3 regions of the Chryseobacterium sp. SIMBA_028 genome follow, and region 2 is predicted to be linked to each of the others. Evidence: riboswitches for the same ligand, from Rfam matches in the RefSeq annotation. Region 2 holds a riboswitch; each other region holds the start of a gene.

Region 1 (10,149 bases), on a different contig from region 2:
TACAATCTGATCAGGGCTGCCATTCCAGTAATATATTTTGTCACCCTCTTTCAATTCATATAAGCTAAATTCCTGATCTACAGTTACTGTTTTGTCTGCAGTTTTAAAATCCTGAGTCAATTGTTCCAGATATTTTTTCAGCTCATCGGCCTTTACTTTTTTCGGATCTGTTGCCGGTTGTGGTGTTATATTTGCGGGCACCTTAAAGCTTACAGAATAGGTTACCTCAGCAATTTTCTGACCTTCAACATATTCATTAGGAACCACCTTTACCTCTTTAATATTAAGTTTTCCATTTCTGAAGTTTGAAAATAAAACGGTAAAATAGTCTTCAGCTTCTTTTTTACATGCATTAGCAGCAGCTTTGGGAAATATTGATAAGAAAGCTTCTGCACTGCTTTTAATCACGCTCTCAGAGGTTTCTTTAAAATCTACCTGAAAAGCATCTTTACCCTCTACTGTTGGTCTTAGGTAATCATTAAGTTTTAAATGTGTAGGTTCATCATTATTCAAAAAAGACCCAAAAAACAGTTCAAAAACTTCTTTAGGCTTCTTGACTTCTGTTTGTGCTGTAAGGTACTGCCCCATCATGGTAAGCAACAACAATAAAATAATTTTGTAGTTTTTCATAGTTTATATTTTAATTAATTATGATGTGGTTTAAAAGAAAAGCCCCTGAAAGAATCAGAGGCTTTATTTTTATTTTTAAAAAACTTTAGTAGTTTTCTTCTTCTCCTTTCATTTTTTCTGCATTCTCTGCCATGATCACTGCGTCAATCATTTCAGAAATATCCCCATTCATGTAAGCATCCAGATTATACATGGATTTATTGATTCTGTGATCTGTTACTCTTCCTTGCGGATAATTGTAGGTTTTGATCTTTGCAGAACGGTCTCCTGTAGAAACCATCGATTTACGTTGTGCAGCAATATCTCCCTGTACTTTTTGTAATTCGATATCGTATAGTTTTGTTCTTAGCATCTCCATTGCCAATTCACGGTTTGCTAACTGAGAACGTGCCTGCTGACAAACTACTACAAGCCCTGAAGGTTTGTGAGTAAGCTGAACCTTAGTTTCAACCTTGTTTACGTTCTGACCACCAGCTCCTCCTGAACGTGAAGTCTGCATTTCAATATCTGCAGGATTCAGTTCGAAGTCTACTTCTTCTGCTTCCGGAAGAACGGCAATTGTGATAGCTGAAGTATGAACTCTTCCTTGAGATTCTGTTTCAGGTACACGCTGTACACGGTGAACTCCTGATTCAAACTTCATGACTCCATAAACACCTTCTCCTTCTACTTTCATGATCAATTCCTTGTAGCCTTTTGCAGCTTCATTGGAATCTGTCACTTCATGTCTCCATCCTTTAGTCTTAAAGTACATGGTATACATTCTGTAAACATCTTCCACGAAAATTGCAGCTTCATCACCTCCGGTTCCGGCACGTAGTTCTACGATAACGTTTTTGTCATCTGCAGGGTCTTTAGGAATCAAAAGAACTTTAAGCTCTTCTTCAAGTCCTGGAATTTTGGATTGTGCTTCCAGCTTTTCTTCTTTAGCCAAATCTACCAAGTCTCTGTCTGATCCGTCAGCAATGATTTCATCAGATTCTTCGATGCTGTCTAAGGCACCTTTGTACTGATCGTAAACTCTAACAATTTTTCCCAAATCACTATATTCTTTGTTCAAAGAAGAATATCTTTTTTGGTCTGAAATAACATCAGGCTGTATAATAAGATCTGCAACCTCATTATATCTTTGTTTTATAGCTTCTAATTTTGGAATTAATGATTTAGACATTATGGAATTTTTGTGGGGGCAAAGATAAGAATTATTAATTCAAAATTAAAGTATAAATTTTTGAACAATAGGCTAAAAGTATAAAATAGGGAGCTTATTCACTTTTGATGTTATCAATTTCTTCTTTACCTCCTCTGGAAAGCTTTCTATCTATTAAATATAAAATAATCCCTACAGCTATAATGGCCAGTCCTATTAAACTTTCCTTTGGATTATGGATAAATGTAAAATAGAGAATATACCCACTGAACAGTAAAAAAACGGTTGGAAAAATATAAAAGGCATTGGATTTAAAGATTTTTCGGTCTTTCTTTTTAAGGAAATATACTGTAGAGATTGCCAGACTTGCAAATAACTGAAGAATAAATGCCGTATAAACAAAGATCTCTTTAAAGCTTCCTGTTAAAATAATAACGGCAGCAATCACAGCATGGGCAAAAATAGCTCTTACCGGAATTCCTTTTTTATTTCCTGCCGAAAGAGGCTTCCAAAGGTAAGTATCTCTTGCAAAGGCTTGTGTAAGTCTTGACCCTACCCATAAGTAACCACTGATGGTGGCAATAAGCTGTAACGCAATGAAAATATTAACAATTTTCCCAAAGGAAAGTCCAAGCATATTCACAGCCGCTTCTCCCATTACATCTTCTTTTCCTGCCAACTGGCTTATGGGCGCATGTTTCAGCATAATATAATTGACAAGGATATAGCTTCCTGTCACAAATACGGTTCCTATGATCAAGGACTTAGGAAGGCTTTTTTGAACATCTTTTATTTCTCCGGCAATATAAGAAGCAGAGTTCCAGCCGGTATAGGAATAGGTAACAAAAACCAGCGAAGTTGCAAAGGCAGGAAGCATGATTTCGTTCTGCCAACTATCACTAAAATTCAGGCTGTTTCCAATCTGAGGGGATTCTGAAAGCCCAACCCCCAAAATAACCAGTACAATAATAAAGGCTATTTTAATAAACGTGAAGAAATTATGAAATCGGCTTGAGGTTTTTAAACTGAATGACAAGGAAATGGCTACCAAAAAAATTGCTACAATGGCAAAACCGTTTCCAAAGGAAAAATCAAATACGGAGAGGTATTTCGACATTGCCAATGCCGCCAGCGCAACGGGTGCTGAAAACCCAATGATCAGGGAAATCCAGCTTATTAAATATCCAAATAAAGGATGATATGTTTCTTTAAGATAGATGAAATCTCCACCATTTCCCTTAAAGTGGGAGCCTAATTCCGCATAACAAAAAGCTCCGAACAAAGCGAGAATTCCCCCGATACTCCATAACAGAAAAATACTGTAGGTATTGGTAATATCGGAGAGCTGAAATCCCAAGGTAGTAAAGATTCCCGTTCCTATCATATTGGAAACTACGATGGCTGCAGCTGTTTTCCAGCCGATCTGATGTGAAGCAGTGCTCATTTAATGATTAAAAGTTAAAATTAAGTCTTCCGAAGAAATAGCTTCCCAACGTTCCCATTTGTACCGGCGCATATTTGAATACTCCATAATATGAATTTTTATAGACCTGAAGATCCGGAAAAACATCCAATACATTATTAGCCCCTACGGTAAAGTTGATATTTTTTGTGATATCATATCCCACACTAATATCAGTAACTACCTTTGGGGAAAATTCCTGAACTTCTCCAAAAGGGAAACCATCTCTTATAACTTTACCAAAGTAGGTATTTCTCACGAGAAAATTAAATTTTCCTATTCCGTAGTTCAAACCTAATGATGCTTTGGTCTTTGGGGAAAGGGTTTCAATAATATTAATCTGATCTGGACCAAAATATTGATCTCTTGGGGTATTTATATTTTCAGGAAAATGGAAGTCTGTAATCTTTGTTTCTGTATAATTTCCGGCAAGGTTTACATTCAAATTTCCACCACCCAATTTCCAATCATAGGAAACCACAACATCTACCCCTTTGGTTTCTGTGTCTATGGCATTGGCGAAAAATCGTCCGCTTTCTACCTCATTTCCCTTCCCTACTACATTCGGATCAGATAGTATTGGATCTGTAATATTCCCTGTAATAACGATTCGGTCTTTTACTTTAATAATATACCCATCTACTGTAATGAATAGTCCTTTTGCTGGTTTTAATGTAAATCCTGCGCTTCCGTTAAGTGAGGTTTCCTGCTTCAAACGATCAAAATTAAGAACATCAGCAGCTCTACTGTCATTATTAAAAATTCCTTTGGTAACAATCTTCAATCCGGTGGGAGAAATATCTGCATAGGAATTGTTAAAATACTGCTGTTGAAGTGATGGTGCTCTAAATCCTGTTCCTACAGCAGCCCTTACGGCATAGTTTTTCACAAATTCATATCTTATTGCCAGTTTTCCGTTCAGGCTATTTCCAAAGTCTGAATAATTTTCAAATCTTCCAGCAACATCTATATTTAATTTTTTATCTACATCATATGAAAAATCAGCATATACCGCTGTTGAATGCCTGTCCTTTTTCAATACGTTACGTGGAGAAAAGCCAATAAAAGATTGTGCTCCTCCTACTCCGCTCACCGTAGATCCATCCGCAGCAATGTTTCCGTTGACATCATATTGGGCATAAGAAGCTTCATCTCCAGCCTTAATCTGGTATTGTTCAAACCTGAATTCTCCACCAAATGCTATATTGAAATTCTTTATATTTTTGGAAACATCCAGATTAACTGTATTTTGCAGGAAACTATGTGCACCAGCGTAAAAACGAGTTGGTGATTTTGTTCCTAAGGAAGCATTATTGGTATTACTAATATTATAGTTGAATGTGTTGCTGCCAAATGTATTACTCAGATCAAGCAGCCAATTGTTCACATTATATTTTGCCCCTACAGCGTAGGAAATATCATAGATCTGAGATCCCAAGACTGCCTGAAAACCATTGGGATAGATAGATGAAACGACATTAGAGGTTTCACTCGGAAGTCTTCTGAAACCATATCCATTTCCTTCCTTGATACTGAAACCTCCAAATGAATACAATTTAAATTGATCATTCAAAGGGTATTCTGAATTAAAAAACAGCTGCCCCTGCCTGATTTGTGCATCTCCAACCTGAAAATTAAAATCATCTCGTGTCAACCCTCTTTCTCTGATGATGTCATCATCATTTTTTCTTGCAACATCTGGGTTATCAGCAAATTCATACGCAAAATTGTTTCCGAAAATATCAAGGTCATGATTTTGAGTTCTTGTTGTTTTTCCGCGGTGGCTTAACTGTAATGAAAGGTTCACAAAACCATCATTTTTCCCTAAAGAAGCGCCATAGTTGATACCTGCCTGATAGGTATCTCCATCATTTCTTCCACTTAATCCATAGGTTAAGCTTGCTGAAGCTCCGGTATTTTTTTTAAGGATGATATTGATAACTCCTGCAATGGCATCTGAACCATATTGTGCCGCAGCCCCATCCCTTAAAACTTCAATTTTTTCAATGCCAATAATAGGAATAGTACTTAAGTCTGTTCCTACAGAACCGTTCCCAACTGTATTCTGGTAGTTCACCAAAGAGGTGGTATGTCTTCTTTTCCCATTAAGCAATACCAAAACCTGATCTGGCCCCATTCCTCTTAAGGTCACAGGATCAATATGCTCTGTACCATCGGAAGCAGACTGTCTTACAGAATTAAAGGAAGGAATAACATAATTCAGGAGATCCTGAGCTGTCATTTGCGGTGATGATTTTTGAATTTTATCTATATTGATAACATCTACGGGAACCGGAGTATCCAGTTTTGTTCTTTTAGCACTACGGTTTCCTACGATAATAATATCCTCAATTTGTTTTCCTTTTTCTTCCTGCTCCTGGGCTGCAACTAAAATTGTCCCAAGCAGTACTACAGCTATACTTAGTTTTTTCATCTTTATTCTTGCCAATTAATACTATTCTCCACAGAACATTCTGCAGATACACAAGACTTCAAGAAATGGAATTCATATTAAGAATATTGACTTCACTTATCTCCCCCATCGGGTTGGAATTAGCACCTTTACACTTCTGGAATCGTGTTGGTTGCTAAGGTTTCTTTGGGCCAAATCCCTCCACCTTTCTTGATAAATCTACTGCAAAGGTAGACTATTTTTTTAAATATCCAAAAAAGGCACGTGCAGCCTGATAAGAAAAAAGGCCCATGAAAAATTTCATGAGCCTTTCAATAAAAGTAATTGTAATGAACTATCTTGTATGAACGAAAATTCTAAAGACTATTGATTTTGATCCTGAAAAAATATTATTTCTTCATGATTTTTTTAAACACAGATTGACCATTCTTTAATTTTAGCTCAATCATATATAATCCTTGCGAAAGTCCGTTCATATTGATTTGATTATCTGAAAACAATACCGCAACTCTTTGCCCAACGGCACTTACAACCTTTACTCCTTCAATTCCAGAATCAGTCTTTACCATAAGAATTCCATTGGTAGGATTTGGGTAAACATCAGTGGCTGAACGATTGACATGAGTTTCTGAGGTACCTAATCCGGCAGTTGTTTTAATACATCTTACTGACGCTCCCTGCCCTTTTGGTGCACCTGCGGCAGCATTGGTAATTGTGGCTCCTATATATAGATATTTGCCACCTGTTCCTGTAGCATTAGAGCTCCAAAAATAGCCTCTTTGTCCTACAAATGTAAATCCTCCCTCAGAACCTCTAAATCCTCCCATCGGCAATTTTAGACTTCCTTCAAAAGCTTTTGTAGGATTGGTAATCCCCTCAATTGGGAGAATATTTGCCCAATCAGCCTGTGTGGGTAATATCCATTCTGGGTCTATTGCCTTGCAGGGATCAATACCAACGGTCTCTGACACATCTGTTGAGTTGGATCCTATCCATTTATCTCCAGCTCCATTTGTTTCCCACCAAGCAGGAGTACCAGTAATATAAGAATTTATTCCCTGTAGCCCTTTTGGATTATTAATAATGGGAGATGATGTTGTAGATGAATTTCTCAACTGATGTCCGTCATCCCATCTTCCCCATTGAAATAGGTCTCCATAGGCTTCGGCATCATTGATTGCATTGGCAACCCTTGAGCTTCCAAGGTTTTGTCTAAGCCAAACTTTTCCGTCTCCTCCACGTACCGTAGTATAAGTTACGGGCTGACCCTGATATGTAAATGTAACACAACCAACATCTCCGGTATTACTTCCAGGATCTGTATTATTACAGCTCTGGGGAACTCCCGATCCCTGCTGTGCATATAGTGTACTTCCTGTGATGAGTATTAATATTATCCCTGCTCCCAGTTTTCTTACTGCAAAATATAAATCTCCGATCATAAATATTATTTTTAATTATTCTAAATTTAATTTAATTTTGCGCAAAAGTACTCCTCGTAATTAATTCCGGGTTATCATTTCCCAACTTTTAGTTATCCTATTGAGGATTTGCTTTAAGTTGTACCGTAACCGTAAATTTTCTTGTATGAGAAGTGTAGTAGTGTTCAAATCCGATAACATCGAGATTGTAATACAGGAAGACCCCGATTCTGAAAGGATTTCGAGATCATCTATTCATGAAGATCAATCTAGCTTTAATCTTCTTTTTTTATTGAGTTCGAACATCAATATGAAAGCTAATGACTGTGGTACACAATTAATATTTAAAAAAAATCAATATATTCTTCATTATTCAGCTCTGCAAAGGAATTTCGAACTATGGACTGAGGACCAGGAAAGCTTAAAATATTTACACATTCAGCTCAACTATCGGTATGTTTCAAATCTAATTCACTCTGAATCCAATGACGAAGGAGCTGAAATATTGAAAAGTATGATCCATAATAATTTTGTTTTCCTCCAAAAAGCCACTCCCCCGAATATGACTGTAGAAATGCATATGATATTAAAGGAAATATTAGGTTATACTAAAAAAGGAGTGATGCAGAAATTATTTATTGAGGCCAAGATCATCAAACTTCTGATTCTTATTTTCGAACAGTTCAATGAAAAAAACATCATGGAATCAACTTCTAAGAATCCTGAAATGGTTAAAAAGTTTATTGATGAAAATTACCACAGAAATATTAAGGCAGAAGAAATTGGGAAGCTCATGGGGGTTAATCAGAATATGATCAGAAAGGAGTTTAAGGCAGAATATCACACCACCATTTCCCACTATATTTCAGAACTCAGAATGCTGAGGGCAAAAAAATTAATCACCGACAAGAAGATTATGATTAAGGAAATTGCCATTGAATGCGGCTATGAGTACATCCAAAACTTTACCCGCGCATTTAAAAAGAAGTTTGGAGTATCTCTGGAACACTTGAGAAATAATAAATAGAAAAACCGCCTAAAAAATTAAGCGGTTTATATATGTTGTTTTGCTTTGATATTACTTTTTCAGAATTAAGGTGAAAAAGCAATGACAATCAATTAATGATGATGTCCGTGATCGTGAATGAAAGGTCCGTTTCCTTTAGGCTGGCTGTAGATTACTTCTACCCCCTCCTGCTCAGAAACAAGTTTTCTTCTGATATCTTCAGGATCGAAAGGCTTCACTTTTCCGAAGTACTCTTTCAAACCTTCAGTTAGCCACATTGGAATTACTAATCCGAAGAACATAAAAATACACCAGAACCCCACTAAGAACATAGTAATGAAGAATACAGTCCATAGGAACTGGTAAAACGGCCAAAATGCTGATAAAATCGTTATCATATCTCTTAAAGATTTTAGGCAAAAATAGAACTTTTTTCCTGTTTACACAAAAGATAGAGACTCTATTTTCTAATTTATTTTAATTTTAAACTAATTAGTGGGCAAGATTGGCAAAGAAATCGTTTCCTTTATCATCGGTAATGATGAATGCAGGGAAGTCTTTTACCTCAATTTTTCTTACGGCTTCCATTCCTAATTCCGGGAAATCTACTACATCTACAGACACTATATTGTCTTTCGCAAGAATGGCAGCCGGTCCTCCGATTGATCCAAGGTAGAAACCTCCGTATTTATTGCAAGCATCAGCAACGTCTTTGCTTCTGTTTCCTTTCGCCAGCATAATCATACTTCCACCGTGGCTCTGGAACTCATCAACATAAACGTCCATTCTTCCTGCTGTGGTAGGTCCGAAACTTCCTGAAGCCATCCCCTCCGGTGTTTTTGCAGGTCCTGCATAATAGATTGGGTGATTTTTGAAATATTCCGGCATTGGTTGACCGCTATCAATAATTTCCTTGATCTTAGCGTGAGCAATATCTCTTGCTACGATCAATGTTCCGTTTAGTTTTAATCTTGTTTTGATTGGGTATTTTGAAAGCTCAGCCAAAATCTCAGGCATTGGCTTATTCAGGTTAACTTCAACAGCTTCTTCCAAATGTGGTGGCGTAGCAGGTAAGAATCTCTTTGGATCTTGTTCCAATTGCTCAAGGAAAATTCCTTCTTTTGTAATTTTTCCTTTGATATTTCTATCTGCCGAACAAGAAACACCCATTCCTACAGGACAAGAAGCAGCATGTCTCGGAAGTCTGATTACTCTTACGTCATGAGTAAGATATTTTCCTCCAAATTGTGCTCCGATGGCACTTTCCTGACATATTTTCTGAACTTTAGCTTCCCATTCAAGATCTCTGAAAGCCTGCCCCGCTTCATTTCCTTCTGTAGGAAGGTTATCATAATATTTTGCTGAAGCTTTCTTCACTGCAGCAAGGTTGGCTTCTGCTGAAGTACCTCCGATCACCAATGCTAAGTGATAAGGCGGACAAGCTGCAGTACCTAAATCTGAAATTTTCTCTTTGATAAATTCTTCAAGAGATTTTTCATTCAATAAGGATTTTGTCTTTTGGTATAGGAATGTTTTATTCGCAGAACCTCCTCCTTTTGTAAGGAAAAGGAATTCATAATAATCTCCTTTTTTAGCATAAATATCGATCTGTGCCGGAAGGTTTGATCCTGAATTCTTCTCGTCAAACATTGTTAAAGGCACTACCTGAGAATATCTTAGATTTCTTTTCTGGTATGTATTAAAGATCCCACGGCTTAAGAATTCACCATCATCTACTCCGGTGTATACGTTTTCACCTTTCTTACCCATTACAATAGCTGTTCCAGTATCCTGGCAAGAAGGAAGAGCTCCTTCTGCGGCTACGGCAGCATTCTGTAGTAAATTGTAGGCAACAAATCTATCGTTATCTGTAGCTTCAGGATCATCAATGATTCTTTTAAGGCTCTCCAAGTGTGAAGAACGTAACATAAAGGAAACGTCTGCCATAGCTTCTTCAGCCAATAATTCCAATCCTTTTGGGTCAACTGTCAAAATTTCTCTGTCACCCAGTTTTTCAACCTTTACATAATCTGATGTAAGTTTTTTATACACCGTATCATCCTTCTG
Region 2 (10,149 bases):
GGAGGTGAAATGAAGAAAGGAATGTTCGCTATGATGAACTATTACCTACCATTAAAAGGTATGGCTTCAATGCACTGTTCTGCAAACGTAGGAGAAAAAGGTGATGTTGCTTTATTCTTTGGTCTTTCTGGTACTGGTAAAACTACTTTATCGGCAGATCCAAAAAGATACCTTATCGGAGACGATGAGCATGGATGGGATAATAACGGAGTATTCAACTACGAGGGAGGATGCTACGCTAAAGTTATTGACCTTTCAGAAGAAAAAGAACCGGATATCTTCAGAGCAATCAAGAGAGATGCACTTCTTGAAAACGTTGTCATCAACAATGGAGTAGCAGATTATACAGACGGATCTATTACTGAAAATACAAGAGTTTCTTATCCAATCTATCATATCAATAAAATTGTATTACCATCTAAGGCTGGTCATGCTAAGAAGATCGTTTATCTTTCAGCAGATGCGTTCGGAGTACTTCCTCCAGTTTCCATCTTGAATGAAGATCAGGCGCAATACCACTTCCTTTGCGGTTATACATCTAAATTAGCCGGAACTGAAAGAGGAATTACAGAACCTCAACCATCTTTCTCACCGGCATTTGGTGAAGCGTTCCTTACCTTACACCCAACAATGTATTCTAAAACCTTGATTGGTAAAATGAAAGAGCACGGAGCTAAGGCTTACTTAGTGAATACAGGTTGGAATGGTACAGGAAAGAGAATTTCTTTAAAAGATACAAGAGCAATCATTGATGCAATCATCGATGGATCTATTGATAATGCTCCTAAAACTCAGGTTCCAATCATGAACCTTGAGATTCCTACTGAACTTCCAAACGTTTCTGCAGGTATCCTGGATCCTAGAGAAACTTATGAGAATGCTTCTGAATGGGAAGAAAAAGCAAAAGATCTTGCTTCAAGATATATCAAAAACTTTGAACAGTATTGTGATACTGAAGAGGGTAAGAGATTGATCCCTTCAGGACCTCAACTACAGGAACAAACAATCTAATAGTATTGTTTATATAGATAAAAGCCTCATCATTGATGAGGCTTTTTATTTTTAATATTTATGGCAATTTTCAATTAATTCATTCTGTGTATCCATTTGGTGAATTGTGGATTGTATTAAATCTTTATTTAGGTTTTTAACGATAACGAAGTTTTTTGAATAAAAATGAGGTTCTAATTTCAGTATTTCCTCTAAATATTTTGGTGTTACGAAAGTTAACCAGTATTTATCGCTGTTTGAAAACTCAATTGTTACTTCTATAGCATCACATTTTGAATCATTAATTTCATCATCTATATGAATTGAAATGATTTCAGGTTCATTGTGCAAACTGAAATAAAATTTTGAATACCATTTAAGTTTGCTTTCATCATTGCAAATTCTCACATTTTCAGAATTTACTTCCTCAATAGTATAAGACTTTCTTTTTGTTAATTGATTAAAATATACCCCGACATTATTACAGTAAACATTGTCTTTTGTTTTCATAAAAAAGAGTATTACATTCTTAGTGAGGTGTATTTATTTATGTATTTGGATTTACTTTAAACTTAATAAAGCCAACCTATATCCATCCATTCCAAATCCGGATAAAACGGCATCAGTGTTAGCTGAAGTTACAGATTTTTGTCTGAATTCTTCTCTTTTGTAGATATTGCTGATGTGAACCTCAACCTTAGGTTTACGAATGTTCTTTAAACAATCGGCTATCGCATAAGAATAATGAGTAAAGGCTCCGGGATTGATCACTACGGCATCAAAATCATCCTCCTGAAGTCTGTTGATAATTTCTCCTTCAATATTAGACTGGTAATATTTTAATTCGTGAGAATGAAACTCGGATTTTAAATTCTCCAAATAAGCTTCCATGGAAACTGTACCATAGATTTCAGGTTCTCTTGTGCCTAGAAGATTTAAATTAGGCCCGTTTATAATCAAAACTTTCATTCTATAAAATTAAAAAGTTTTTTTAATTAAAGCTTATAATTTCTGCAACTCTTTGATTTTTATCCATTGAATTATATTTAATGATATTTATCATGTTTGAAAAATTGATAATTCCTGCAACTCCTTATTTTAATGGCTTTTAATATAATCTTATGTTAATTTTTGAAAATTTATCATGAGAAAATAATAAGTCTACTTGTTTTGTAGACTAAAAGTTTATAGCTTTGCAATCATATTTCGATCGGCTTATAGAGAAAGATGGAGGGAACTGACCCTATGAAATCTTGACAACCTGCTTCGCGTAAGGTGTTACATTCAGCCTTTAAAGGAAAAATAAGCATTTGGTTTATCGTATTTATCGATGCCCTTTGCTGACTTTTCTGCAAAGGGCAAAATTTTAATATATGATAAATAAAATTGATTATGATTAATAAAAGTTTAATTAATTCTAAAGTTTGGATTCCGCCAGTTGCTGCATTTTTCTTGGGAATCTTCAGCGTAAGTGGACAGAATTCCAAGCCGAAAAAAGATACACTTAAAGAAAAGGAGATTGATGAGGTAGTAGTGGTAGCCTATGGGAAAGCTAAAAGAAGCAGCTATACCGGTTCTGTGGCTACTCTTTCAGGGGACAAGATCAATAACAGACCGATCACCAATATTACCAAGGCATTGGATGGGCAGATCGCCGGAGTTCAGACTACAGGAGCTTCAGGACAACCGGGAGCGTTGTCCACTATTCGAATCAGGGGAATTGGTTCGGTAAGTGCTTCCAGCGACCCTTTATTTGTTGTTGACGGAATTCCTTTTGACGGAAATATAAACTCAATAAGTCCTAATGATATAGAATCCATCAGCGTTTTGAAAGATGCTACGGCAAGTGCATTGTATGGTTCAAGAGGCGCGAACGGGATTATTATCATTACAACAAAATCCGGTAAGAAAGGAGAAGCAAAGGTTAATCTTAATATTAGTCAGGGATTTTCCGGAAGAGCCGTAAAAGATTACGAACAGGTGAATACAGACCAGTATTTTCAATTATACTGGGAAGCGATGAGAAACGGATATCAGTCTGATAAAGTGAATGCACAGCAGGCAGGGCAGATGGCATCGGATAATATTGTTTCAGCCCTGGGAATTAACCCTTATGGAATTAATTATTCAAAACCTGTAGGGACAGACGGAAAACTATTGCCAGGAGCAACTCCTCTATGGAATGATGACTGGAGAGATATTTTGCAAAGAGTGGCTTCCAGAAATCAGGTAGATCTGGATATCAGTGGTGGAAGTGAAAAAAGCAATTACTTCTTTTCATTGGGGTATTTGGATGATAAAGGGATGGCCATTGAATCTGGTTTTAAAAGATATAACACCAGATTAAAGATCAATTCTGAAGTTAAAAAATGGTTGAATGTTGGTGTGAATTTAAGTTATACAAATAGTCTTCAGCAGGCCCCTACCTCTTCAGATTCCAAGTCGAGTAACATTATTAATGCCGCTAGATTCGTTCCATCATTCTATCCGTACTATGAAAGAAATGCAGATGGATCTTATGTGCTGGATGCAGAAGGAAACAAGATTTATGATTTCGGAAAATACAGACCTACGGTAGCACTCCAGAATCAGAATGCTGCGGCAAGCCTGCCTTTAGATAAAAATGATAATAAGGAAGATAACTTTTCAGGGAAAGGATTCATGGAGTTTACATTCCTTCCGGAATTGAAGTTCAAGACCAGTTTTTCTGTCGATTTAGTTAACTATAACGGACATTATTATACCAATCCACTTCTTGGACAAGGAAGTGAGACTGGAGGTTCAGTAACAAAATCCAATACAAGAACACTTTCTTATACCACCAGTAATATTCTTACCTATGATAAGAAATTTGGTAAACACCACATTAATGTTTTAGCAGGGCAAGAATTTTATAAATATGATTATCAGACTATTTCGGGAACAAGAAACCGTTTTGGGCTGCCTTATTACTATGAGCCGGATGCCGCTTCTTTATTGGTAGATTTTGGAGGGAATAGTGATAAATTAAGCTTGTTAAGTTACCTTGGGAAAGTGGAATATGATTTTAATAATACCTATTTCCTATCGGCTTCAGGTAGAGCAGACGGTTCTTCCAGATTCAGTAAAGATAACAGATGGGGGAGATTCTGGTCTGTAGGGGCTTCATGGAAAATTTCGAATGAAGAGTTTATCAAAAACCTGAATTTCTTCAATCAGTTAACGCTACGTGCGAGTTATGGTGGGCAAGGGAATGATAAATTATTGAGACCAAATGGAGAGCCGCTTTATTATGCGTATCAGGAATTATACAAAACCTTTAATCTGGGTGGAGAATCTGGAACAACATTAGAGAAAGCCGGTACACCAGATCTAAAATGGGAAACCAATCTCAACTTAAACGTAGGATTAGAATTTGCCATTTTGAATAACAGAATTAAAGGAAATATCGAATACTTTAAAAGAGAAAGTCAGGATCTTCTGTTTAATGTACCAGTTGCTCCATCTGTAGGAATCAGTGATTATCCTGCGAATATCGGAACAATACAGAATACAGGATTTGAACTTTCATTATTCACCACACCTGTTAGAACGGATAATTTCCAGTGGAATGTAGATGTGAACCTGAGTACTTTAAATAACAAAATAACCAAATTACCAAAAGGACCTCTTGTTGTAGGACAAACCAAAATGCTGAGAGAGGGAGGTTCTGTATATGATTTCTATATCCAGGAATGGGCAGGAGTAGATCCAAGTAACGGAAATCCGTTATGGAAAACAATTTCTCAGGATGCGAATGGAAATACGGTTGAGGGAACAACTTCTGAATACGCAAAGGCAACAAAAATATTACAAGGCTCAGCATTGCCTAAGCTGACAGGGGGTGTTAATACAAGTATTGCTTATAAAAACTTTGATTTTTCGGCATTATTGACATTCAAGATCGGAGGAAAAATTTTAGATACAGATTACACTTCTGTCCTGCATAACGGAAGTTCAGGAGGACGTGCATGGGGTGTTGAAATGTTGAATAGATGGACGCCGGAAAATACCCACACGGATGTTCCTGCCTTGAGTACAAGAACAAATAACTGGACTTCAAACTCTACAAGATTTTTATATTCAGGAACTTATGCAAGACTTAAAAATGTGAGTTTAGGATATACGCTTCCATCAGATTATTTTGAAAAAATAGGGCTTAAGAAATTCAGAATTTATGTTCAGGCAGAGAATCTTCTGACATTCTATAAGCATAAGGGAATGGATCCTGAGCAGGCATTGGATGGTACAACCTACTATAGATATCCTGCAATGAGAACAATTACATTTGGTCTTCAGGCAACTCTTTAATCTTTAAAATTGAAACAATGAAAAAATTAAAATATGTATCCCTTGTTCTAGTAGGATTATGGTCACTTACAAGTTGTGAAAGTGATTTGGATACAGCTCCAACTGATCAGTCTAATAGTGTAGAGGTTTTTAAAACAGCAGAAAATGCTGAAACAGTTATCAACGGAACCTGGGCAAAGTTTAATAATGATGGGACTACTTATGCCAATATTGGTTACTCAACTGTTTTAAGGGCAAGTGATGCCATGGGAAGCGATGTAGCCGTACTTACCAATAAATATGGGTTCGGATCTACCTATGGCTTTACCGAAATGGTCAACAATACAGTAGGTCGTCCGTTGTTTATCTGGACTATGCTTTATTCCGCCATCAATAATATGAATAATGTTATTGCAAGAATAGACGGAACAGAGGGGAGCCAGGAAAAAAAGGATCAGGTGAAAGGCCAGGCAAAAGCATTGCGTGCTTTTTGTTACCTTAATATTGCCAGCTTTTACCAGTTCAGTTATCTTAAAGATAAAACGGCTTTAACCGCTCCAATTTATACAGAACCATCATCTACAAGTACAGGAGGAAAGAAAAAATCTAGTCTGGAAGATATTTATGCTTTAATTAAAAGTGATCTTACAGATGCAGATAATTTATTGAAAAACTATACGAGAAATAATAAGGATAAAATCAACCGAAACGTAGTAAACGGAATTTTAGCAAGGGTTTATCTGAATACGGGAGAATGGAGCAAAGCCTCTGCTGCTGCAAAAATTGCAAAAGAAGGATTTACTTTAATGGCTCCGGAAAAGTATAAGGATGGCTTCAATGATATTAACAATGTAGAGTGGATCTGGGGGCATGCACAAACTCAGGAACAGTCAGACGCCAGTTATGCATTCCACTATTTGGATGTATCTTCATCAGGAAGTTTTTATTACAGCTTTATGGCAGATCCTTTCTTTAAAAATTTATTTGATACCAATGATATCAGATCTCAGTTATTTTCATGGGATGGTCTTCCGGCAAGAGAGGGATTGCTGAGATATGCTAAATTTAAATTTAAACCGAATCTTATTGGAGATATTGTCTATATGAGAGCTGCTGAAATGTACCTGATCGAAGCAGAATCAGAAGCAAGAAACGGAAATCCGGTACAGGCAGTAGCTATTTTAAATCAATTGAGATCAGCAAGAAATGCCAATGTATATAGCGGGCCGTTGGCACAAAATGATGTTGTGAATGAAATCTTGATTGAAAGAAGAAAAGAATTATTTGGAGAAGGATTCTCTCTTTCAGATATTATCAGAACACAAGGTTCTGTGGTAAGAAAGCCATTTGTAGATGGGGATGGAAAGCCTATTAAAGTTCAGATAACAACGCCAAACGGAACTGTGAAAACGGTTGATGGGAGAGGTCATTCAATCTTTGATCTTCCTAATAAGAAAGCATTTACTCCGAACAGTAATTATTATTTATTCAGTATTCCACAGAAAGAAATTGAAAATAATCCCAATTTATAATTACAGTCCATAATTAGATTTGATTTTTTAAACCACCGCTTTTGCGGTGGTTTTTTATTGAAAAAACCGTTGCTAGAAAAGCAACGGTTTTTGTTTTTAAATAGAACAAAGGTATTCGTTCTGAATGTATTAATCCTTGTCAGAAATACCAAGGTCTCTAAGAGCTACTATACATCCTATATTTTTCAGTTTAGCTCCTTTTTTCAAATAAAATAAGACATATTCCTTTTCGCCCTTATTCAACTTATTAAAAATTGATATATCATAATGTTGAGTCCCTGGAGCTTGTTTCAGTCCAATTATTTGTACAAAGATCTCATGACAGGCATCTCCATGATTATATTTGTCTGCCATAAGAATTGAGTAAGGTAAAAGTTCATTATGAAAGGTTGACTTAAGATAATATATAGTTAATTTGTTATAAGCATTAATATTACCATTCATTAAAACTTCTTTTTTATATTTTTCTATTGGGATATCCTTAGGTTTATTTTGTTCTTTTTCCTTTGAACAACAGATTAAGAAAAAAAGTAAAAATACAATTAATTTATTTAAGTATTTGATTTTCATTATTTTAATTTTTAAGGGATAGGGTGGCTGCTGTATTTACCTCTAACTAATTTACCATTTAATATGATATTATATTGACCACCTCGATTTATCCATGAGTTAACTCCATTTGACATATAATAATCACTGGGTGCAACTATAACAACATTTTTAAAAATAGGACTGCTTGATATACGTGTAGCGAATCCTTTGTCGTCATGACCAGCATTGCAAGCTCTAATATCCAATATTAATTTTCCTACATTTTTTTTAAAATTCTCCCAAGCTCTACTACGACCAGTTAAGACCTGATCTAATTGTTCTGCTGTATAGATATGTTCGCCATTTGGTCCTACTATGAAGCGACCACTTGAATGAGCGTAAATTTTTACCGTATTGTCAGGTGTATAATTGTCATTTACTGCTACTCTTAGCAACTTTGGATCTTCTTCTCTGAACCAAATGTTCTTATCCTAGCACATCCAACAATAACTTAAAAATTGAAGTCTTCATGAAAAAACATACAAATTCATTGAATTTAATAAAACAGCTCAATTTAAATTTAAAAAAATAATATAATGAATATTAAAAAATATGAAATAATACATATGAAAAGTGGGGCTATGATACTTTTCTTTTTGTGAACTTGTCTAAAGTTTCCTGATTAGAATACAACAAAAGGCAATGAGGTGAATAGATTTCCAATGTAAAGCTCTACGTTTCAAAACGAATTAATAATGCTTTGAATCCGTCTAACTAAGCATTCATACGCTCAATAACAAACCTTCTTTTGTATAATTTTTCATCAAAGATAAGATCCCTGTCAGAGATATTTCCATTTCTTTTATTAAAGGCAATATTGTGCAATAGCTCCTTTCTTGTGCGAAATTTTCTAAAATCCTCACTGTCAAAGCCTGCATCTGCATTGATAAATAAATAGTCCGTCCTTATGGATGAATTTTTGAGGCTGGATAAAATTTCATCTACATGATTCTCAATTTCAAAAAGATCATTATGATTTCCATCGATAGCCTGGCTACATCCCAATGGAATACCTTGGTTATCACACAAGAATAACATATTGGTGGTTCTGCATTTTTTTCGACCCTGGTATCCAACTCTTTCTCCTCCTTGCTTTGCTGGGGTATGAGAGCCATCAAGCTGAAGACAGGATAAATTCAAATACCTTTTATATTTTTCAAAAAGCCCCTCCTTTAACCGTTCCCAATTTCCGTTCCTGCACCATTTTCTGAAATGATAATACACACTTTTCCATGAATAAGGCGAGCTGAAAAACTGCTTTATTGGAAGTTCACGCCATTGACAGCCTGTTTTTAAACGGTACAATATCGAACTTACAACTTCTTCTAATAATACTTTACAATTATTTTTTGAGAGCCCTAGATCCAAATACCGGCTAAACTCTTTTTTATTATATCTTTGGATAACACAGTTTTTTTTGAAAGAATGATACAACTTTTTTAGGAAATACCATTCTTTCTTTTACTTTAGACAAGTTCATTGTAAATTCTGATATTGATTCTCTGAATAAATCTGTAGTGGAAAAAGTACAATTGATAGAACAACTGGACGAGAAACAGAAAGAATCCATATTCAATATTATTGATATGGCGCTCTATAATCTTAAACTTAAAAAAACGCTTTCTAACGCGCTGGCTTTATGATAAAAATAAACCCGCTGTGAAGCGGGTTTATTATTTTATTGATTACTACAATTTTTCAATCTTCTTTTTGAGTTCATCCGCTGTTTTAACGTTTTTCTCAACACCAATTCCATTCCTGTAAATTTCCTGAAGTTTAGACATACAATTAATATCATTTAATTTTGCTCCTTTTTCTAAGTATTTTAAAGCTTCTAATTTTGCTTTTTCATTTATTTTTGCAAAATCTGTAATATCATCATACTCATTATTGTTATTCATTGCAATTATAGATTCAAAAACCATATTATATCCATCTCCACTATTATATTTATCTGCCATTATCAAGGCATATTTATTTAACTCTTTATAATCAGGAAGATTGCCATAATGAATTATAAGTCTAGTAAATGAATCAGAATCTCCTTTGCGAATCACATTTTTCTTATATTCTTCTAATTCATTTTTTTTAAAAACAGAAGCTGTGTCTACAATAATTTTTGCCGTATCGGGTTTATCCGGTAAAGCAGAATCTGTATTATATGTATCAGCATTTTTCATAATATTTTCTTTATTCTTGTTACTGCAATTAATTGCAAAAATCAAAAGCACTAAATAAATTATTGGTTTTTTCATTTTCTATATCTATCGTATATACCTGTTATATTTTGTCCATTAACAAAGTTGTTCCATCTTCCTGGATTGATTAAATTATATTGTCCTGCAACCCAGCTCCACGAACCATCTCTTCTAGCAACAAAATAATTATTAGGCGCCATAACCGAAGAAAACATAAAAGCCCGGGAAATTCTACTTGCAATACCATTACTCGTTCTACCAGTGTTACAAGACATTAACTCTATTTTTATAGCACCTCCGTTTTCTCTGTAATTTTTCCAGGTAGGACTTCTTTCCATTAAAACTCGATCAAATTTCTCCGGCGTATCAATCCAATATCTATCTGCTCCCTGTATACCTTTTGCGTTTCCGTGTGCATAAATTCTAATCGTTCCTTCTGGAACACCCGGGTCATTTTGTGCAACTTTATATAGACCTCCGTCTTTTTCATTAAACCAATTTAATACATCTCCTTTATTATCATTAGTCGC
Region 3 (10,149 bases), 160 kb from region 2:
ATGAATTAGGTTTAAATAAATCAAAACCAAGGAAATTCCCATCAATACAAAACTCAATATATAAACCCAGGACTTGTCCGCATTAAGAATAGCTACGAAATATAAACCTACATAGATCAGAGGTAAAATCACTGCTTTCATCTGAATGTAGACATCCCTATTTTCAGGAATTGATTCTACCCGTTGGCTTACTTTCTTTCTCAGTTCATTAAAAAGTTTTATATCATCTGAATCTTTTAAATAAATCGGCTTTTCCATTATAGTAGACTTTATGATTTATTTAAAGTTAATATTTATAATTCAGCCCACATTATTGATTTTAATTAAAAAAATCTATCAAATCACACAAATTCTTTCAATTTTCTTGGTGGATAATTTTTCACCAGATCAGCAATTGCTTTGATGTGTTCCGGCGTGGTACCACAACATCCTCCGATAATATTGATTAATCCTTTTTCTACATATTCCTTGATCTGTCTGGCCATGTCTTCTGGAGTTTCATCATATTTTCCGAAAGCATTGGGTAAACCGGCATTCGGATAAGCTGAAATATAAAATTCTGAATTATGGGCCAATGTTTCCAAATAAGGTGTTAACTGATCTGCTCCCAATGCACAGTTGAACCCAACACTTAATAAATTCAAGTGGGAAACTGAGATCAAGAAAGCATCTGCTGTCTGGCCGCTTAATGTTCTTCCTGAGGCATCGGTAATGGTTCCTGAAACCATGATTGGAATTTTAATTCCTCTTTCATCCTGCAGTTCATCAATGGCAAACAAAGCAGCCTTAGCATTCAGGGTATCAAAGATGGTTTCTACTAAAAGAATATCAGAACCTCCATCTAATAATGCTTCACATTGCTGTCTATAGGCAACTCTCAGTTCTTCAAATGTTATGGCTCTATACCCGGGATCGTTTACGTCAGGGCTTAAGCTTGCCGTCCTGTTTGTAGGGCCAATAGATCCTGCTACAAATCTTGGCTTATCAGGGTTTTTGGCTGTAAATTCATCACAGACTTTTCTGGCAATTTTTGCAGACTCATAGTTCAGTTCATATACCAGATCTTCCATGTGATAATCTGCCATGGCAATTGTAGTTCCGGAGAATGTATTGGTTTCAATGATATCTGCATCTGCTTCCAGATACTTTTTGTGAACTTCTTCAATGGCATGAGGCTGGGTAAGAGAAAGGAGGTCATTATTTCCCTTTACCGGATGTTCCCAGTCTTTGAAACGTTCCCCACGGTAATCTTCTTCTTCGAACTTATATCTTTGAAGCATTGTTCCCATTGCCCCATCAAGAATTAAAATTCTTTCGGATAAAGCTTTATATAATTGTTCTGAATTTTTCATTTTCTATCTTTTTGTAATAATTTATAAATCCGCTCGTCAATTTTTTAGACAATAGAATTTTTTTACTGATGATTTCAAAATTCACATTAGAAACATATTTCTGATCTAAGGCGACACCAAATTTAGTTTCCAATTCATAGAGAGACTCTTGAGCAGCATGCAGAAATTGTAATGCATCATCCTTAGAAGTTCTTCTTTCGTATCCTTCAGCTATGTTTAATGGAACTGAATTTGCAATTCTTCTTACCTGACTGGTTAAATCAAATAATTCTTTCTTAGGAAAGCTTGTGGTCAAAATATAAGCCAGGCTCACCAGCTTTTTTCCCTCCATCCAAACTTCTAGTTCTGTACAGTCTCTACTCATCATCTAGGTATCAATGGTCAACTATTATCTTTCGATTAGCCTAAAGCTTGTTTTAAATCCGCAATGATATCCTCTACATTCTCTAATCCTACAGAGCAGCGAACTAATCCTGCTGTAATTCCCACTTCATTTCTTTCTTCATCTGACAATTTGGAGTGTGTGGTGGATGCCGGATGAGTAACGATCGTTCTTGTATCACCAAGGTTAGCAGAAAGCGAACACATTTGTATCTTATCCAGAAAGTTTCTTCCGCCTTCTATTCCGCCTTTTATTTCAAAAGCAACAATGTTTCCGCCAAGTTTCATTTGTTTCTTGGCTACTTCATAGCTAGGATGGGATTTCAGGAACGGATATTTTACCAATTCCACATTAGGATGGCTTTCTAAAAACTCAGCTACTTTCAAAGCATTTTCGCAGTGTTTTTCCACACGGATAGCCAATGTTTCTAAGCTTTTTGATAATACCCATGCATTAAAAGGAGACAAAGCAGGCCCAGTATTTCTTGCGAAAAGATAGATTTCTTTGATCAGGTCTTCTTTACCTACTGCTATTCCTCCCAATACTCTTCCCTGCCCGTCAATCAGCTTCGTTGCAGAGTGTACAACAACATCTGCACCATATTTAATAGGCTGCTGAAGATAAGGGGTTGCAAAACAGTTGTCTACAATAAATATTAGATTATGTTTTTTAGCAATCTTCCCAAAAAACTCAAGGTCCAGAATTTCTATAGCCGGATTGGTGGGGGTTTCAAGGTAAAGTACTTTTGTATTAGGTTTAATGTATTTCTCCACATTCTCTGCATCTCCTGCCTTGAAATAAGTCGTTTCAATATTCCACTTTGGAAAATACTTAGTGAATAAAGTATGGGTAGATCCAAAAACCGACTGGCAGCTTACAATATGGTCTCCAGCACTTAATAACGCTGCAAATGTTGAATAGATGGCAGCCATTCCAGTAGCAAATGCGTATCCGGCTTCTGCGCCTTCCATTTTTGCAATCTTATCGGTAAATTCCGTTACATTTGGATTGGAAAAGCGGCTATATAAATTTTTAGGTTTTTCTTCAGCAAAGCTTGCTCTCATATCCTCAGCATCCTGAAATATAAAACTAGAAGTAAGGTATAATGGTGTAGAATGCTCGTCAAACTGACTTCTTTCAGTTTGGGTTCTTATTGCTGATGTTTCAAAATTTTCCATATAGTTTTAATTAATTTAGCAATATATCAGTGTAACAGTTTACCAATAAGATTCTTCGCTATGCTCAGAATGATAATTGCAGTAATTGTTACCCTGCTAGATTGGTAGATTGTTACATTAAATATTATTTCGTTTCACTTACTCTTAAAATATCTCCGAATACTCCTCTTGCGGTTACCTGTGCCCCGGCTCCGGCTCCCATAATTACAATTGGGTTTTCCCCATAACTTTCTGTATAAATCTCAAAAATAGAATCAGAACCTTTCAACTGTCCTAAAGCTGAAGTAGCAGGTACAGAAATCAGTTTTACATCCAACTCGCCTTTGTCTTTCTGTAAGTCTCCGTGTAAATCACCAACATATCTCAATACATGACCAGGCTCTTGATTTTCTTTAATTTTTTGGTATTCTTCATCCAATTCTTCAAGTCTGGAAAGGAATTCTGGTTTTGAAACTGAAAGTAAACTTTCAGGAACCAGATTTTGAATATTGATATCGTCGAATTCATTGATTAAATCCAGCTCTCTTGCTAAAATCAATAATTTCCTTGCTACATCATTTCCGGATAGGTCTTCTCTTGGATCTGGTTCTGTGTATCCTTTTTCCAGCGCTTCATTGATGATGGTTGAGAATTTGTCATTTCTCAAAGAAAAATTATTGAAAACATAACTCAATGTTCCGGAGAACACTCCTTTGATTCTTGTGATATTTTCTCCTGAAAGGTGTAATAATTTGATGGTATCAATTAACGGAAGCCCAGCTCCTACATTGGTCTCATATAGATAACGTCTGTTATTTTTGCTTAACGTATATCTTAGTTTTCTATATTCCTCGATAGGAAGTGTGTTGAAAATTTTGTTGGAAGAAACTAGGTCAAATCCATTTTCTGCCAAAGCATGATAGTTTTTAACAAAGTCCTTACTTGCAGTGTTATCCACAACAATCAGGTTTTCCAATTGATTTTCATTAGAGAAATTAATCAATTCCTGAACGCTTGACGGGTGTTCTGCTGTTAAAACCTCATCTGCCCAGTTGGCATCAAAACCTTTTTTGTTGAAAGCAATTTTCTTTGAGTTAGCTACTGCAACAACCTTTAGGTCTATTTTTTTACGTCTTTTGATTTCTTCCGAAGATTGCAGAACCTGTTCTATCAAAGTTTTCCCCACGTTACCATGCCCAATGATTGCCAGATGAACGGGCTTTGGCTTTTTGAAAATTTCAGACTCTATGATATTTTTTGTTTTTTCATCCTGTGAAGAAGTCACCACAATATTCACTCTGTTTTCTCCTGCTACCTGATTTAAAAGCAATGGAAAAACGTTGTTTCTTGCCAATTCGGCAAAAACTTTATTGAAGTCTTCTGCTACAAAACCAATAACAGAAACATTATTAATACTATAAATTTGTGAAACTTTTCCTGATTTTCTTTCTGCTTCAAATTCATCGATAAGACAAGCCACTGCTTTTTCTGCATCATTTTCTTGAACCAAAATAGAAATTCCATTTTCTATGGCTTGTTGAGAGATTACTCCTACACTGATACGCGCTAAAGTAAGCGCTTTAAAAATTCGTCCGTCAATTCCGATTTCACCCAAGAAATCTTCTCCTTCAAATTTGACGATTGATCTGTTCTTTAAAAACTTTATTTCGTTAGCATTTTTCATTACTCTATAAAATGTTTTTTATGATATTATTTAATTGTTGATATTCCATTAGGAAGGCATCGTGCCCGTGCATAGATTGGATCTCGTGATAAGAAATATTCTCTTTTTTCTTTTTTAAATTCTCAAAACACATTCGGATTTCAGAAGCAGGAAAGAATAAGTCTGTATCTACGGAGATCATGTGCATTCGTGCTTCTATTTTCTCCAGCACAGTTTCATCAGCATTAATATTCATCAACAAATGATTCATGAGCCTGTACGATTGTAAACTAAATCTTTCGTTTAATGCATTACCATGATAAACCAGCCAATCTTCTGATTCTAAGCGTTGCTTTTCCTGATTGTATTTATTTTGAAATCTATCGTTAAGAGATTCTGGAGTTCTATAACACAGCATGGCATGAATTCTTGCTTTTTGTAATGGTTCTTCTTTATCATTCAATAAAAATTTCTGAACCAGACATTGTGCATGAAGCCAATCGTGAGTTCTGTAATCGCAGGCTATAGGAATAAAGATTTCCGCAAGCTTAGGTTGCTTTGCAAGCATTTCCCATGCAATTCCTCCTCCAAGAGAGCCCCCAATAATGGCATATAGGTTTTTGATATGTAAAGCTTCCAGCCCTTTCAGAAATATATTGGCTATATCTGATGGGGTGAAGTCTTCATAGTCTTCAATTAAAAAATGATCATATCCGTTTCCGGGGATATTGAAACACAGAACAGTATATTTACTCGTATCCACGATCTGATTTTCTCCTACCAGTTGCTTCCACCAGCCTTTCTCTCCGGATACATTTGAATTTCCGGTTAAGGCATGATTAATTAGAATAACAGGGGCTGTAAACAAGTCTTTCCCGAAAAGCTCATAGCTTAACGAGATATTGTATTCCTTTTGGGAATAGGTTTGATACGAAAGATTAATATAGTTTAGTTCTGTTTTCAATTCTATTATATTATTATTTTAATACAATTGAAAATGCCACAAGAAATGGCTGAAAAGAACTTCAGTAAGTTATCTGTCCAAAATAATTTTGGTAGAACGTAGCACCTTCTTTGCTTGCGCAAAGGGTTGCTAAGGTTTCATAGGGTCTAATCCCTCAACCTTTCTTGATAACATTTTCAATATTTGAATGAACGAATGGTGCAAAGGTAGTTCTTTTCTTTTAAAATCAAAAAAAAATTAATTTAATATTTTAAAAAGCCCTTAAACACAAGTATTTCAAGGCCATATTAATAATTCTTCAAATGAAAGGAATTGGAATTATTTTACAAAAAAACTAACTTCGTATGGAAAAATGATGCTATATGATCGCCGAAAAAGAAAGATTACAAGATACCAAATGGAAAAACTGGGGACCTTATGTAAGCAACCGGCAATGGGGAAATGTACGTGAAGACTACAGTACCAATGGAAATGCATGGAACTATACCAATCATGATAATGCTGAAAGTTATACCTACCGTTGGGGAGAAGAAGGCATTGCCGGAATTTCTGATGTAAAGCAGCTATTCTGTTTTGCTTTTTCATTCTGGAATAAAAGAGATAAAATTATAAAGGAACGTTTCTTTGGATTGAGCAATCCTCAAGGAAATCATGGTGAAGATATCAAGGAAATTTTCTATTATCTGGATAATACGCCTACTCATAGCTATATGAAGATGGTCTACAAATATCCTATTAATGAATTTCCCTATGATGAACTTGTTGCCGAAAATGGACGACGCAGTAAACAGGAACCGGAATATGAGATCTTCGATACGGGAATCTTTGACCATGATGAGTATTTTGATATTTTCATTGAATACTGCAAGGCTGATCACAACGATATTCTGGCTAGAGTTACTATTTGTAATAGAAGCCAACATGAAGCACCCATTGTAGTGGCACCTACTGCCTGGTTCAGAAACAACTGGAAATGGGGCTATAACACTTATAAGGCACAGATGAATGCTTCCCATGACGGAAGTATTGATATTGGCCACGATAGTATCTCCATTAAGAAGTTGTATTCCAGAAACTCAAATGCTCAAAGTATATTTTGTGATAATGAAACCAATACTCCAAAATTATACGGAGCCCCTCAAACGGAAAACTCCTATTTTAAAGATGGAATCAATGATTTTATTATTCATCAAAGTAATACGGTAAACCCTGAGAAAAAAGGGACTAAGGCTTCTTTTCTGATTGATGAATTAATCGGAGGGGGACAATCCAAGGTTTTTGAATTCAGATTGTGTCCTAGTGAAAGCGATGAACCTTTTGAAAGCTTTGACGAAATCTTCAGGACCAGAATAGCTGAAACTGAAGAGTTTTATCGCGAAGTTCAAAACGATACAACAAACGAGGATGAAAAAAATGTTCAAAGGCAGGCTTTTGCCGGACTTCTCTGGAATAAACAATTTTATCACTACAATATCGGGAAGTGGCTGAAAGGTGATCCTAATTTTGAAGCTCCAAGAAATTTTAATGAATATGTGAGAAATACGGAATGGAACCATCTCCACAATAAGGACATTATTTCCATGCCTGATAAGTGGGAATATCCCTGGTATGCAACATGGGATCTTGCATTTCACTGTGTTCCTTTATCCATCATTGACGCAGAGTTTGCGAAAGGACAGCTTTTACTTCTTACCAAGGAATGGTACATGCACCCCAATGGACAGCTTCCTGCCTATGAATGGAATATGAGTGATGTGAATCCTCCTGTACATGCATGGTCCTGCTTCAGGGTTTTTAAAATTGATGAGAAAAATAACGGCAAACCGGATCTGTTGTTTTTGGAGAAAGTCTTTCAAAAACTTCTCCTGAACTTTACATGGTGGGTGAACCGAAAGGATAAAAACGGAAAGAATATTTTTGGTGGTGGTTTCCTCGGATTGGATAATATTGGTGCCTTTGATAGAAATATGGTTCTACAGGATGGCCAGCATCTTGAGCAGGCAGATGGGACAAGCTGGATGGCCATGTATGCTTTAAATATGATGCGAATTGCCATGGAACTTGCCCAATATTATCAGGTATATGAAGATATGGCCATCAAATTCTTTGAGCATTATCTTTATATCGCAGAGGCCATGGAGAATCTGGGTGAAGGAACAAAAGGCCTATGGAATGAGGAAGACGGTTTCTTCTATGATGTTCTTCAACTTGGGAACGGAGACAGTGTTTCTTTAAGATTGAGAAGTATTGTCGGGTTAATTCCATTGTTTGCCGTAGAAATTGTTGATCACCGACTGCTTGAAAAGATGCCCAACTTCAAAACCAGAATGGAATGGATCTTAAAAAACAAACCTGAACTCACCAAGCTTGTTTCTCATTGGGATGAAGAAGGACAAGGAAGAAAACACCTGATGAGTATTCTTCGTAAAAATAGGCTAACAAAGGTTTTAACCAGAATGCTTGATGAAAAGGAATTTTTAAGTTCTTATGGAATCCGAGCCATGTCTAAGGTATATGAGGAAAACCCATTTGTGTTTTCTGTACATGGGAATGAAAATATGGTGTATTATACCCCTGCAGAAAGTGACAGCCGAATGTTTGGAGGAAACAGCAACTGGCGTGGACCCATCTGGTTCCCTATTAATTTTCTGATCGTGGAAAGTTTACAACGTTTCCATTATTATTACGGGAACAGTCTGAAAGTGGAACTTCCAACCGGAAGTGGTGAAAAGAAAAACCTTGATGAAGTAGCTCAAAATATAAGCAAAAGACTTTGCTCCATCTTTTTAAAGGATGAACATGGGCAACGTGCTTTTAATGGAGGAAACCCAAAGTTTAATTATGATGAACATTTTAAGGATTACATTACATTCTTCGAATATTTCCATGGAGATAACGGACGGGGTGTAGGCGCTTCTCACCAGACAGGATGGACGGCTACTGTAGCAAAATTGATAAAACCAAGACTTACCTTTTAATAAGCAATGAGTAATAAAAAAGCCGGATCAATTATCCGGCTTTTTCTATTTTTATATCAGAGATTAAATTTTTTCTCCATTCACATAGACTTCGTATCCGATTTCTACATTCGGTTCTAAAGTTTTTGATACAGAACAATACTTTTCAAAAGACAATTCTGCAGCCTTTTGAGCTTTTTTAGGGTCAATTTCTCCTTCTAAAAGAAATTTCACGTTGATTGATTTAAAAGGTTTGGCATCATCTACCTGAACTCTTTCTCCTTCTACTTCTGCCTGAAAACTTTTAATTTCCTGACGCTGCTTCTTTAAAATAGAAACTACATCTATTCCGCTGCATCCTGCTACTGCCATCAGTACACTTTCCATTGGAGAAACTCCTTTAGCTCCCGGCTGGGAAGTATTATCTAAAAGAATAGAATTTCCTTGAGCATTTGTACATTCAAATAAAAAGTCGTCGTTTATTCTGTTAAGTGTAATTTTCATTGTATGGGTTTATATTTCAGGATTTTTTTATATTCTTATTCAAATATAAAAAACTTTGTGGATTAAACCTTGGGCTAAGACATGATATCAACCATAGCCTGAAAAAGATTATCCGGATTCTCAGCAATTCGGTTACACATGTACAAATACCATTCATCACCATACACTATATACTGCCTGCATGGGTAACCTTCTTTATACATTTCATTCAACAGATCTTCCTGTATTCCCAGTAACATTTCAAATTCATACTTAGATTTTGGAATATCATATTGTTCAATGAGTTCTTTAACTCTATTTTGAACTATATTATGATGGGTAGCAATAGAACACCTTCTGTTTTTAAGGAAAAGTGTTTCAATATATTTAATGTATAGGTCATCTAAATGTTTTCCTCTCTCTACAGCATGTCCTGAAGGAACGGCAAAAGCACCTTTTACAATTCTTATTTTCCCTTGTGTTTCATTCAATATTCGTTCAAGGTCTTTTGGAGTACGGTTTAAATAAGCCTGAAGGGTAATTCCTACATTTGGAAAATCAGGCGATATTTTACAAAAGGTATTAATAATATTATCAGTTCTATCAATTCCCTCCGCGCTAATCACTATTTCAATATCTTTTTTATAAGCTGATTCTGCTAATAACACTAAATTATTATAAGCGAGATCCTTATCAATTGCAAGACCTATATGTGATAAATCCAAAGAAATGATAGAATTAATATTCTCTTCTTTCACTTTATTAATCAAATCAGTAAAATGTTGAGTTACCAATTCTGATTCTTCCACGGAACGGGTACTTTCTCCCATAAACTCTAATGAAGTTGGAAGTCCTTTAGCATTAATTCTTTTAGCAGTAGCGATGGCTTCTTCCATTTTTTCACCTCCTATATATCTTTTAGCTGCTTTCAGTAAGAGTTTAAAGAGCTCAGGATTATTAAGAATATATTCTTTTGCCCCTTCATTTAATGCAGCTATTTTCAAAAGCGCACCTGCCTTTTCTTTTAGTTCCATTTTATTTTTTGATTTGTAATTTAAAATATTTTATAAAATTCCTCTGGCTTTTATCTCCAAATATTTATTGATAACGTCGATATTCAAATTTTCAGGAAGGGTATATACGGTATAGATTCCATATTTGCGAAGCTCCTGAATGATGAGTTTCTTTTCA

The links. Region 2 has a riboswitch for S-adenosylmethionine ahead of SCA31_RS05125 (SusC/RagA family TonB-linked outer membrane protein). Riboswitches for the same ligand answer to the same signal wherever they lie in the genome.
Region 1: another riboswitch for S-adenosylmethionine. It lies ahead of SCA31_RS16035 (TonB-dependent receptor plug domain-containing protein); the one in region 2 lies ahead of SCA31_RS05125 (SusC/RagA family TonB-linked outer membrane protein).
Region 3: another riboswitch for S-adenosylmethionine. It lies ahead of SCA31_RS04350 (alpha/beta fold hydrolase); the one in region 2 lies ahead of SCA31_RS05125 (SusC/RagA family TonB-linked outer membrane protein).

The regions. Positions count from the first base shown of each region.
Region 1 covers NZ_JAWRWZ010000011.1:172,417-182,565, forward strand. The annotation lists gene SCA31_RS16020 (hypothetical protein) at 1-630, opposite strand, end outside; gene prfA (peptide chain release factor 1) at 716-1,801, opposite strand; gene SCA31_RS16030 (APC family permease) at 1,896-3,224, opposite strand; gene SCA31_RS16035 (TonB-dependent receptor plug domain-containing protein) at 3,232-5,676, opposite strand; SAM riboswitch class I at 5,770-5,875, opposite strand; gene SCA31_RS16040 (T9SS type A sorting domain-containing protein) at 6,045-7,097, opposite strand; gene SCA31_RS16045 (helix-turn-helix domain-containing protein) at 7,243-8,103, shown strand; gene SCA31_RS16050 (hypothetical protein) at 8,196-8,480, opposite strand; gene SCA31_RS16055 (fumarate hydratase) at 8,575-10,149, opposite strand, start outside.
Region 2 covers NZ_JAWRWZ010000003.1:166,956-177,104, reverse strand. The annotation lists gene pckA (phosphoenolpyruvate carboxykinase (ATP)) at 1-1,011, shown strand, start outside; gene SCA31_RS05135 (hypothetical protein) at 1,063-1,500, opposite strand; gene SCA31_RS05130 (type II 3-dehydroquinate dehydratase) at 1,552-1,959, opposite strand; SAM riboswitch class I at 2,203-2,299, shown strand; gene SCA31_RS05125 (SusC/RagA family TonB-linked outer membrane protein) at 2,383-5,319, shown strand; gene SCA31_RS05120 (RagB/SusD family nutrient uptake outer membrane protein) at 5,337-6,830, shown strand; gene SCA31_RS05115 (hypothetical protein) at 6,960-7,400, opposite strand; gene SCA31_RS05110 (hypothetical protein) at 7,412-7,816, opposite strand; gene SCA31_RS05105 (transposase family protein) at 8,136-8,561, opposite strand; partial or broken gene SCA31_RS05100 (transposase) at 8,607-8,789, opposite strand; gene SCA31_RS05095 (hypothetical protein) at 8,939-9,064, shown strand; gene SCA31_RS05090 (hypothetical protein) at 9,110-9,676, opposite strand; gene SCA31_RS05085 (SpvB/TcaC N-terminal domain-containing protein) at 9,673-10,149, opposite strand, start outside.
Region 3 covers NZ_JAWRWZ010000003.1:10,230-20,378, forward strand. The annotation lists gene SCA31_RS04325 (fatty acid desaturase family protein) at 1-258, opposite strand, end outside; gene SCA31_RS04330 (homocysteine S-methyltransferase family protein) at 342-1,352, opposite strand; gene SCA31_RS04335 (four helix bundle protein) at 1,327-1,716, opposite strand; gene SCA31_RS04340 (O-succinylhomoserine sulfhydrylase) at 1,752-2,912, opposite strand; gene SCA31_RS04345 (ACT domain-containing protein) at 3,037-4,575, opposite strand; gene SCA31_RS04350 (alpha/beta fold hydrolase) at 4,580-5,518, opposite strand; SAM riboswitch class I at 5,585-5,692, opposite strand; gene SCA31_RS04355 (MGH1-like glycoside hydrolase domain-containing protein) at 5,881-8,496, shown strand; gene SCA31_RS04360 (OsmC family protein) at 8,560-8,979, opposite strand; gene SCA31_RS04365 (proline dehydrogenase family protein) at 9,054-9,992, opposite strand; gene SCA31_RS04370 (DUF58 domain-containing protein) at 10,023-10,149, opposite strand, start outside.